Regions from separate parts of the Streptomyces sp. NPDC001410 genome, predicted to be linked through region 2. Evidence: riboswitches for the same ligand, from Rfam matches in the RefSeq annotation. Region 2 holds a riboswitch; the other holds the start of a gene.
The links. Region 2 has a riboswitch for glycine ahead of gcvT (glycine cleavage system aminomethyltransferase GcvT). Riboswitches for the same ligand answer to the same signal wherever they lie in the genome.

Region 1 (3,580 bases), on a different contig from region 2:
TCATGAGCGACGGCGCCACGGTCTACGAGTGCACCTCGTCCGACGAGGTCCACGCCCTGCTCCAGGGCGGTCAGGGCATCTTCGGCATCGCCGTCGGCGTGGTCTGGCGGGACGTGGAAAGCGCGCTCTCCCAGTTGCACGGCGAGCGCATCGACACCGGGGAGACCCTGGTCGGGCACAACCCGGCGGACGAGCTGGCCAGGCGTCGCAACCGGGCGGTCTGACGGCGGCCCCTCGGGGGCCCGCGTTGTCAGTGGCGTGGTGCAGCATCGGAGATGTGAGAAACGCGCCCACGATCCTGCATCTCGACATGGATGCCTTCTTCGCCTCGGTGGAGCAGGCATCCAAGCCGAGCCTGCGCGGGAAGGCCGTCGTCGTGGGCGGACTCGGACCGCGCGGGGTGGTGGCGACCGCGTCGTACGAGGCCCGGGTCTTCGGGGTCCACTCGGCGATGCCGATGGCCCAGGCGCGCAGGCTGGCGCCGAACGCCGCGTACCTCGTGCCGCGCTTCGCCCTGTACAAGTCGGTCAGCGAGCAGGTGATGGCGCTGCTGCGGGCGCTGTCGCCGCTGGTGGAGCCGCTGAGCCTGGACGAGGCGTTCGTCGATCTGGAGGCCGCGGGAGCGGCCTGGGACGAGGCGTCGGCGCGGCTGGCGGGGGCGAAGCTGCGCGCGGACATCCGGACGGTCACGGGGCTGACCGGGTCGGTGGGGCTGGCCGCCTCCAAGATGCTCGCGAAGATCGCCTCGGAGCAGGCCAAGCCCGACGGACTCGTGCTGATCGAGCCCGGGACCGAGCGGGCGCTGCTGGGCCCCATGTCGGTGCGGACGCTGCCCGGGGTCGGGCCGGCGACCGGGGACCATCTGCGGCGGGCCGGGATCACCACCGTCGAGGAGCTGGCCGAGGCGGGGGAGGACGAACTCGTACGGCTGGTCGGCAAGGCGCACGGGCACGCGCTGTACGCCATGGCGCTGGCGCACGACGACCGGCCCGTGGTGGCCGAGCGCGAGACCAAGTCGGTGTCGGTCGAGGACACCTATGACGTGGACATCCATGACCGGCTGCGGGTCGGGATCGAGGTGCAGCGGCTCGCCGACCGGTGCGTGGGGCGGCTGCGCGGGGCCGGGCTGTCCGGGCGGACCATCGTGCTGAAGGTGCGGCGGTACGACTTCTCGACCCTGACCCGCTCCGAGACGCTCCGTGGGCCCACCGACGATCCGGCGGTGATCCGCGAGGCTGCCGCGCGGCTGCTGGAGTCCGTGGACACCACGGGCGGGGTACGGCTGCTGGGCGTGGGCGTCTCGGGGCTCGCCGACTACACCCAGGAGGACCTGTTCGCGCAGGCCGCGGCGGGCGAGCGGGACGCCGCCGCGGCCGTGGAGACGTCGGAGGAGGTCGTGCCCGACGCCGTGGAGGAGCGCATGGAGCCCGCCGAGCGGCAGTGGCGGGCCGGGTACGACGTGCGGCATGCCGAGTACGGGCACGGCTGGGTGCAGGGCAGTGGCCTCGGGCGGGTCACTGTGCGCTTCGAGACACCGCAGTCCGAGCCGGGGCGGGTGCGTACGTTTTTTGTCGACGATCCCGCGCTGGAGCCGGCCGAGCCGTTGCCGTTGGTCGTGGAAACCGACGTGGCTCACCGGCCCGTCCCGGCCGAGGATCAGACCTCCTCCGTGCCCGCCAGCTTGCCGAAGTCGTGGTCCGGTACCGAAGGAGGTGCGGCCGCGTCGAGGCCGTAGTGGTGGTAGAGCTGGAGTTCCTGTTCGGGGGAGAGGTGGCGGCCCACGCCGAAGTCGGGGGCGTCCTTGATGAGCGCGCGGTCGAAGGGGACCCGGAGGGCGCCCTCCACCAGTTCGCTGGGCTCCAGGGGGACGAAGGCGTCCCGGGAGAACAGACCGGTGCGTATGGCCGCCCACTCCGGCACGCCCGTGGCGTCGTCGAGGTACACCTCGTCGATGGTGCCGATCTTGGTGCCATTGCGGTCGAACGCCTTGCGGCCGATCAGGTTGCGCGGATCGATGTCGGTCTGCACGGGCCCTCTCCCTCCACTTGGTCGCAACTCATCCGTAAGCACTACAAAAGAGCACATTCAAGGAGGCGGCCACTCGAGGGCCCAGGCGTTGACCTCGCTGGTACGCTGACAGCGGCTGCTGACCCCGTGCGGGAGAGTCCTCCGACCACGTCGGAGGCGCCGAAGGAGCAAATCCTCCCCGGAATCTCTCAGGCTCACGTACCGCACGGACGAGGTCACTCTGGAAAGCAGGGCGAGTGTCGACGGCTCCCGCCCTCACCGACGGTGAAAGCCGGGACCCTCGGGTGCCCGGTGAAGCTCTCAGGTTTTGATGACAGAGGGGGAGGCCGTCGGGGCAACCGCCGTGGTGCCCCTCGAAGGTCGCGTCAGACCAGGAGGCCTCCGCAATGACCGCCCATCGCACTCCGCTCTCCGAGCTCGAAGCGGGCATCCCCTTCGAGCAGCGCCACATCGGGCCCGACCAGGAGGCGCGGGCCAAGATGCTCGCGCACGTCGGTTACGGCTCGCTCGACGAGCTGACCGCCGCCGCGGTGCCGGATGTGATCAAGAACGCCGAGGCGCTCGATCTGCCGGGTGCCCGTACCGAGGCCGAGGTGCTCGCCGAGCTCCGCTCGCTCGCCGACCGCAACCAGGTGCTCGGCTCGATGATCGGGCTCGGGTACTACGGGACCTTCACGCCGCCCGTCATCCTGCGCAACGTCATGGAGAACCCGGCCTGGTACACGGCCTACACGCCGTACCAGCCGGAGATCTCGCAGGGCCGCCTGGAGGCGCTGCTGAACTTCCAGACGATGGTCGCCGACCTGACCGGCCTGCCGACCTCCGGCGCCTCTCTCCTGGACGAGGGCACGGCCGCCGCCGAGGCGATGGCGCTGTCCCGGCGCATGGGCAAGAACAAGAAGGGCCTGTTCCTGGTCGACGCGGACGCGCTGCCGCAGACCATCGCCGTCATCGAGACGCGTGCCGAGCCGACCGGTGTCGAGGTCGTCGTCGCCGACCTGAGCGACGGCATCCCGGCCGACGTCGCCGCGCGCGAGATCAACGGCGTGCTGATCCAGTACCCGGGCGCCTCCGGTGCCGTACGCGACATCAAGCCGGTCATCGACCAGGCGCACGAGCTGGGCGCCCTCGTCACCGTCTCCGCCGACCTGCTGGCCCTCACCCTGCTGACCTCTCCGGGCGAGCTGGGTGCGGACATCGCCGTCGGCACGACCCAGCGCTTCGGTGTGCCGATGGGCTTCGGCGGGCCGCACGCGGGCTACATGGCGGTGCACGAGAAGTTCGCGCGCAGCCTGCCCGGCCGTCTGGTCGGCGTCTCCGTCGACGCCGACGGGAACAAGGCGTACCGCCTCGCGCTGCAGACCCGTGAGCAGCACATCCGCCGCGAGAAGGCCACGAGCAACATCTGCACCGCGCAGGTGCTGCTCGCCGTGATGGCCGGTATGTACGCCGTCTACCACGGCCCCGAGGGGCTGCGTGCCATCGCCCGCCGCACCCACCGCTACGCCACGATCCTCGCCGAGGGCCTGAAGGCCGGCGGTGTCGAGATCGT
Region 2 (3,580 bases):
CCGTCCAGCGCGGTGCGGTCCACGCGGCACAGCTCGGCCACCGCCTCGGGCGGCAGCGGGATGCCGACCACGCCGTCGGGGTTGAGGGCGATGCCGACCTGCGGGGGCAGGCCGCGGGCGAACTCCACCGCCGGGGCGATGGTGTACGACATGTGGGAGCCGGTCGCCTGGCGGAGCTGTTCCTCGGAGCTGAAGACCGGGACGTACACCTGGCCCTCGATGTCCATCGTGGGCAGGTCCAGGGGGCCGCTCTGCGGGCCGCCGCCGCTCGGCAGGGGGATCCAGAGGAAGCTGCGGCCCAGCACCTCGATGATCCGGCCGCCCGCGGAGGGTATGCCCAGGGAGGCCGAGAGCACCTCCTCCAGCTCATTGCCGGGCCAACCGCCGTGCGGGTGGGGGTGCGTCTGTGCCGGGAAGTCCGCGGGAGTGTCCGCCGGGAAGTCCATCTGCCTCTACCGCCTGCTGGGAACCATGCTGTGGAGCAAAAGGCTAGCGGGTGCCTGTGACAGTGACCGGTCCGATCAGCCGGTGAAGGCTATGCGGTGCAGGACGTCCGCCGCGTCCCGGTCCAGCAGCACCGCCGAGCCGCAGCCGGCGGGCAGCTCGCCGCGCTCCACCGCGCGCAGCAGCCGGGCGGTCGTACGGCGGTGGCGGCTGAAGGCGTACCGGGACACGCCGCGGCCGCGCTCGCGCTGGCCCTCGCGGGCCGTGCCGGGGGTGACGTCGAGAAGGAGCAGGTGCAGGGTGCCGCCGCGGCGGCGGGCCTCGCGGGCCAGCCAGGAGCGCACCCAGGGCTGGGTGCCGCAGTCGTGCACGACGACTCCCTCGCCGGTGCGCAGGGCGCGGCGCAGTCCGGCGTAGTGGGCGAGGCGGACCAGGGGGCGGTAGAGCGCGTAGGGGAGGAGGCGGGGCATGCGGGCGTCCCAGCTGTCGCGGGTGTCCTGGGAGTCGATGCGGCGGCCGGGGACCGCGCGGTGCATCAGCGTGGACTTGCCGCTGCCGGGCAGGCCGGTGATCACCACCAGGTCGGCGGACCCGAAGAGCAGGGCGTGCGGGCTGCGGCCCGCGCGCTCGCGCAGGTCGCGGACGACCGGGGCCGGGCGGTCGGCGCAGCGCTCGCGGGCCGGGGCGGAGGTCTGCTTGGGCACCGCGATGCCGGTGGTGGCGGCGTAGGCCGTGGTCCTGTTCACCGTGATCGTCCTCCCCTGTGGGCTCGGTCATCCCCTGCCCATCACATGTAAAGAGAAGGTAATGCGCCGCGTCCAGTGGTTCGGTGCGCGTACTGCCACAGGTCGGTTACAGATGCGGCCCTGACGGGTGGGGGCCGGGCATGCAATGATGTGCCCGCCAACTGCATACCGGCCGTTTGAATCCGCGCGGGAGAGTTCCCAGCAGCCTTCGCTGGGGCGCCGAAGGAGCAAGTCCCTCCCTTGAATCTCTCAGGCCCCGTTACCGCGCGGGCGAGGCACATCTGAAAAGCGGGCCGCTGTGTCAGTGGCTCCACCCAAGGTGCAAGCCGTGATCGTCCCTGTGGCGGTCTCGGCGAACCTCTCAGGTTCCGATGACAGATGGGGAGGAACTACCTCGCCCGTCAGCCTGCCCTGGGAGACGACCGACCGATGAGCAGTACCGAACTCCGTCACACCGCGCTGGACGCCCTCCATCGCTCGCTCGGTGCGACCATGACCGACTTCGCGGGCTGGGACATGCCCCTGCGCTACGGCTCCGAGCGCGACGAGCACGTGGCCGTGCGCACCAAGGCCGGCCTCTTCGACCTGTCCCACATGGGCGAGATCACCGTGACCGGCGCCGAGGCGGCGGCCCTGCTGAACTTCGCCCTGGTCGGCAACATCGCCTCCGTCGGCGTCGGCCGCGCCCGCTACACCATGATCTGCCAGGCCGACGGCGGCATCCTGGACGACCTGATCGTCTACCGCCTCGGCGAGACCGAGTACATGGTCGTCGCCAACGCCTCCAACGCCCAGGTGGTGCTGGACGCGCTGACCGAGCGCGCCGAGGGCTTCGACGCCGAGGTGCGCGACGACCGTGACGCGTACGCGCTGATCGCGGTCCAGGGCCCCGAGTCCCCCGGCATCCTGAAGTCCCTCACGGACGCCGACCTGGACGGCCTGAAGTACTACGCGGGCCTGCCCGGCACGGTGGCCGGCGTCCCCGCCCTGATCGCCCGCACCGGCTACACCGGCGAGGACGGCTTCGAGCTGTTCGTGAAGCCCGAGCACGCCGTGGAGCTGTGGCAGGCACTGGCCAAGGCCGGCGAGGGCGTCGGCCTGGTGCCCTGCGGCCTGTCCTGCCGGGACACCCTGCGCCTGGAGGCGGGCATGCCGCTGTACGGGCACGAGCTGAGCACGTCCCTGACGCCGTTCGACGCCGGGCTCGGCCGCGTGGTGAAGTTCGAGAAGGAGGGCGACTTCGTGGGCCGCGAGGCGCTCACCGAGGCCGCCGCCGAGGCCGAGCAGAACCCGCCGCGGGTGCTCGTCGGACTGATCGCCGAGGGCCGCCGGGTGCCGCGCGCCGGGTACGCCGTCGTCGCGGGCGGCGAGGTCATCGGCGAGGTCACCTCCGGCGCCCCCTCCCCCACCCTGGGCAAGCCCATCGCCATCGCGTACGTCGACGCGGCGCACGCGGCGCCGGGCACCGCGGGCGTCGGTGTGGACATCCGCGGGAGCCACGAGCCGTACGAGGTCGTGGCGCTGCCGTTCTACAAGCGCCAGAAGTAGACACTGGGCGCGGTCCGTACCCAGGACGTGACCCTGCGCACACATCACCTGCTCATCAGCAGGTTCAGCAGTCCCCCATTCATCAGCACTCCCGCGCGTACAGGAGAATTCAGGCCATGAGCAACCCCCAGGAACTGCGCTACAGCAAGGAGCACGAGTGGCTGTCGGCCGCCGCGGACGGCGTGTCGGCGGTCGGCATCACGGAGCACGCGGCCAACGCGCTCGGCGATGTCGTCTTCGTGCAGCTCCCCGAGGTCGGGGACACGGTGACCGCGGGCGAGTCCTGCGGTGAGCTGGAGTCGACCAAGTCGGTCAGCGACCTGTACGCCCCCGTGACCGGCGAGGTCACCGAGATCAACCAGGACGTCGTCGACGACCCGTCGCTGGTGAACTCGGCCCCCTTCGAGGGCGGCTGGCTGTTCAAGGTACGCATCGCGGAGGAGCCGGCCGAGCTGCTCTCCGCCGACGAGTACACCGCCTTCACCGCCGGCTGAGGAGTCGTAGCCGTATGACTGTCCTGAACACGTCCCTCCATGAGCTGGACCCGGAGATCGCCGCCGCGGTCGACGCCGAGCTGAACCGTCAGCAGTCGACCCTGGAGATGATCGCCTCCGAGAACTTCGCGCCGCTCGCGGTGATGGAGGCCCAGGGCTCGGTCCTCACCAACAAGTACGCGGAGGGCTACCCGGGCCGCCGCTACTACGGCGGCTGCGAGCACGTCGACGTCGCCGAGCAGATCGCCATCGACCGGATCAAGGAGCTGTTCGGCGCCGAGTACGCCAACGTGCAGCCCCACTCCGGCGCCTCCGCGAACCAGGCGGCCCTGTTCGCGCTGGCCCAGC

Region 1: another riboswitch for glycine. It lies ahead of gcvP (aminomethyl-transferring glycine dehydrogenase); the one in region 2 lies ahead of gcvT (glycine cleavage system aminomethyltransferase GcvT).

What each region holds. Positions count from the first base shown of each region.
Region 1 is NZ_JBIAWE010000033.1:39,338-42,917, reverse strand. Features, by position in the region: gene ACFY3C_RS43630 (MerR family transcriptional regulator) at 1-224, shown strand, start outside; gene ACFY3C_RS43625 (DNA polymerase IV) at 278-1,735, shown strand; gene ACFY3C_RS43620 (PRC-barrel domain-containing protein) at 1,657-2,028, opposite strand; glycine riboswitch at 2,148-2,242, shown strand; gene gcvP (aminomethyl-transferring glycine dehydrogenase) at 2,415-3,580, shown strand, end outside.
Region 2 is NZ_JBIAWE010000010.1:351,046-354,625, forward strand. Features, by position in the region: gene ACFY3C_RS24105 (enhanced serine sensitivity protein SseB) at 1-446, opposite strand, end outside; gene ACFY3C_RS24110 (AAA family ATPase) at 522-1,190, opposite strand; glycine riboswitch at 1,368-1,465, shown strand; gene gcvT (glycine cleavage system aminomethyltransferase GcvT) at 1,620-2,738, shown strand; gene gcvH (glycine cleavage system protein GcvH) at 2,855-3,232, shown strand; gene glyA (serine hydroxymethyltransferase) at 3,247-3,580, shown strand, end outside.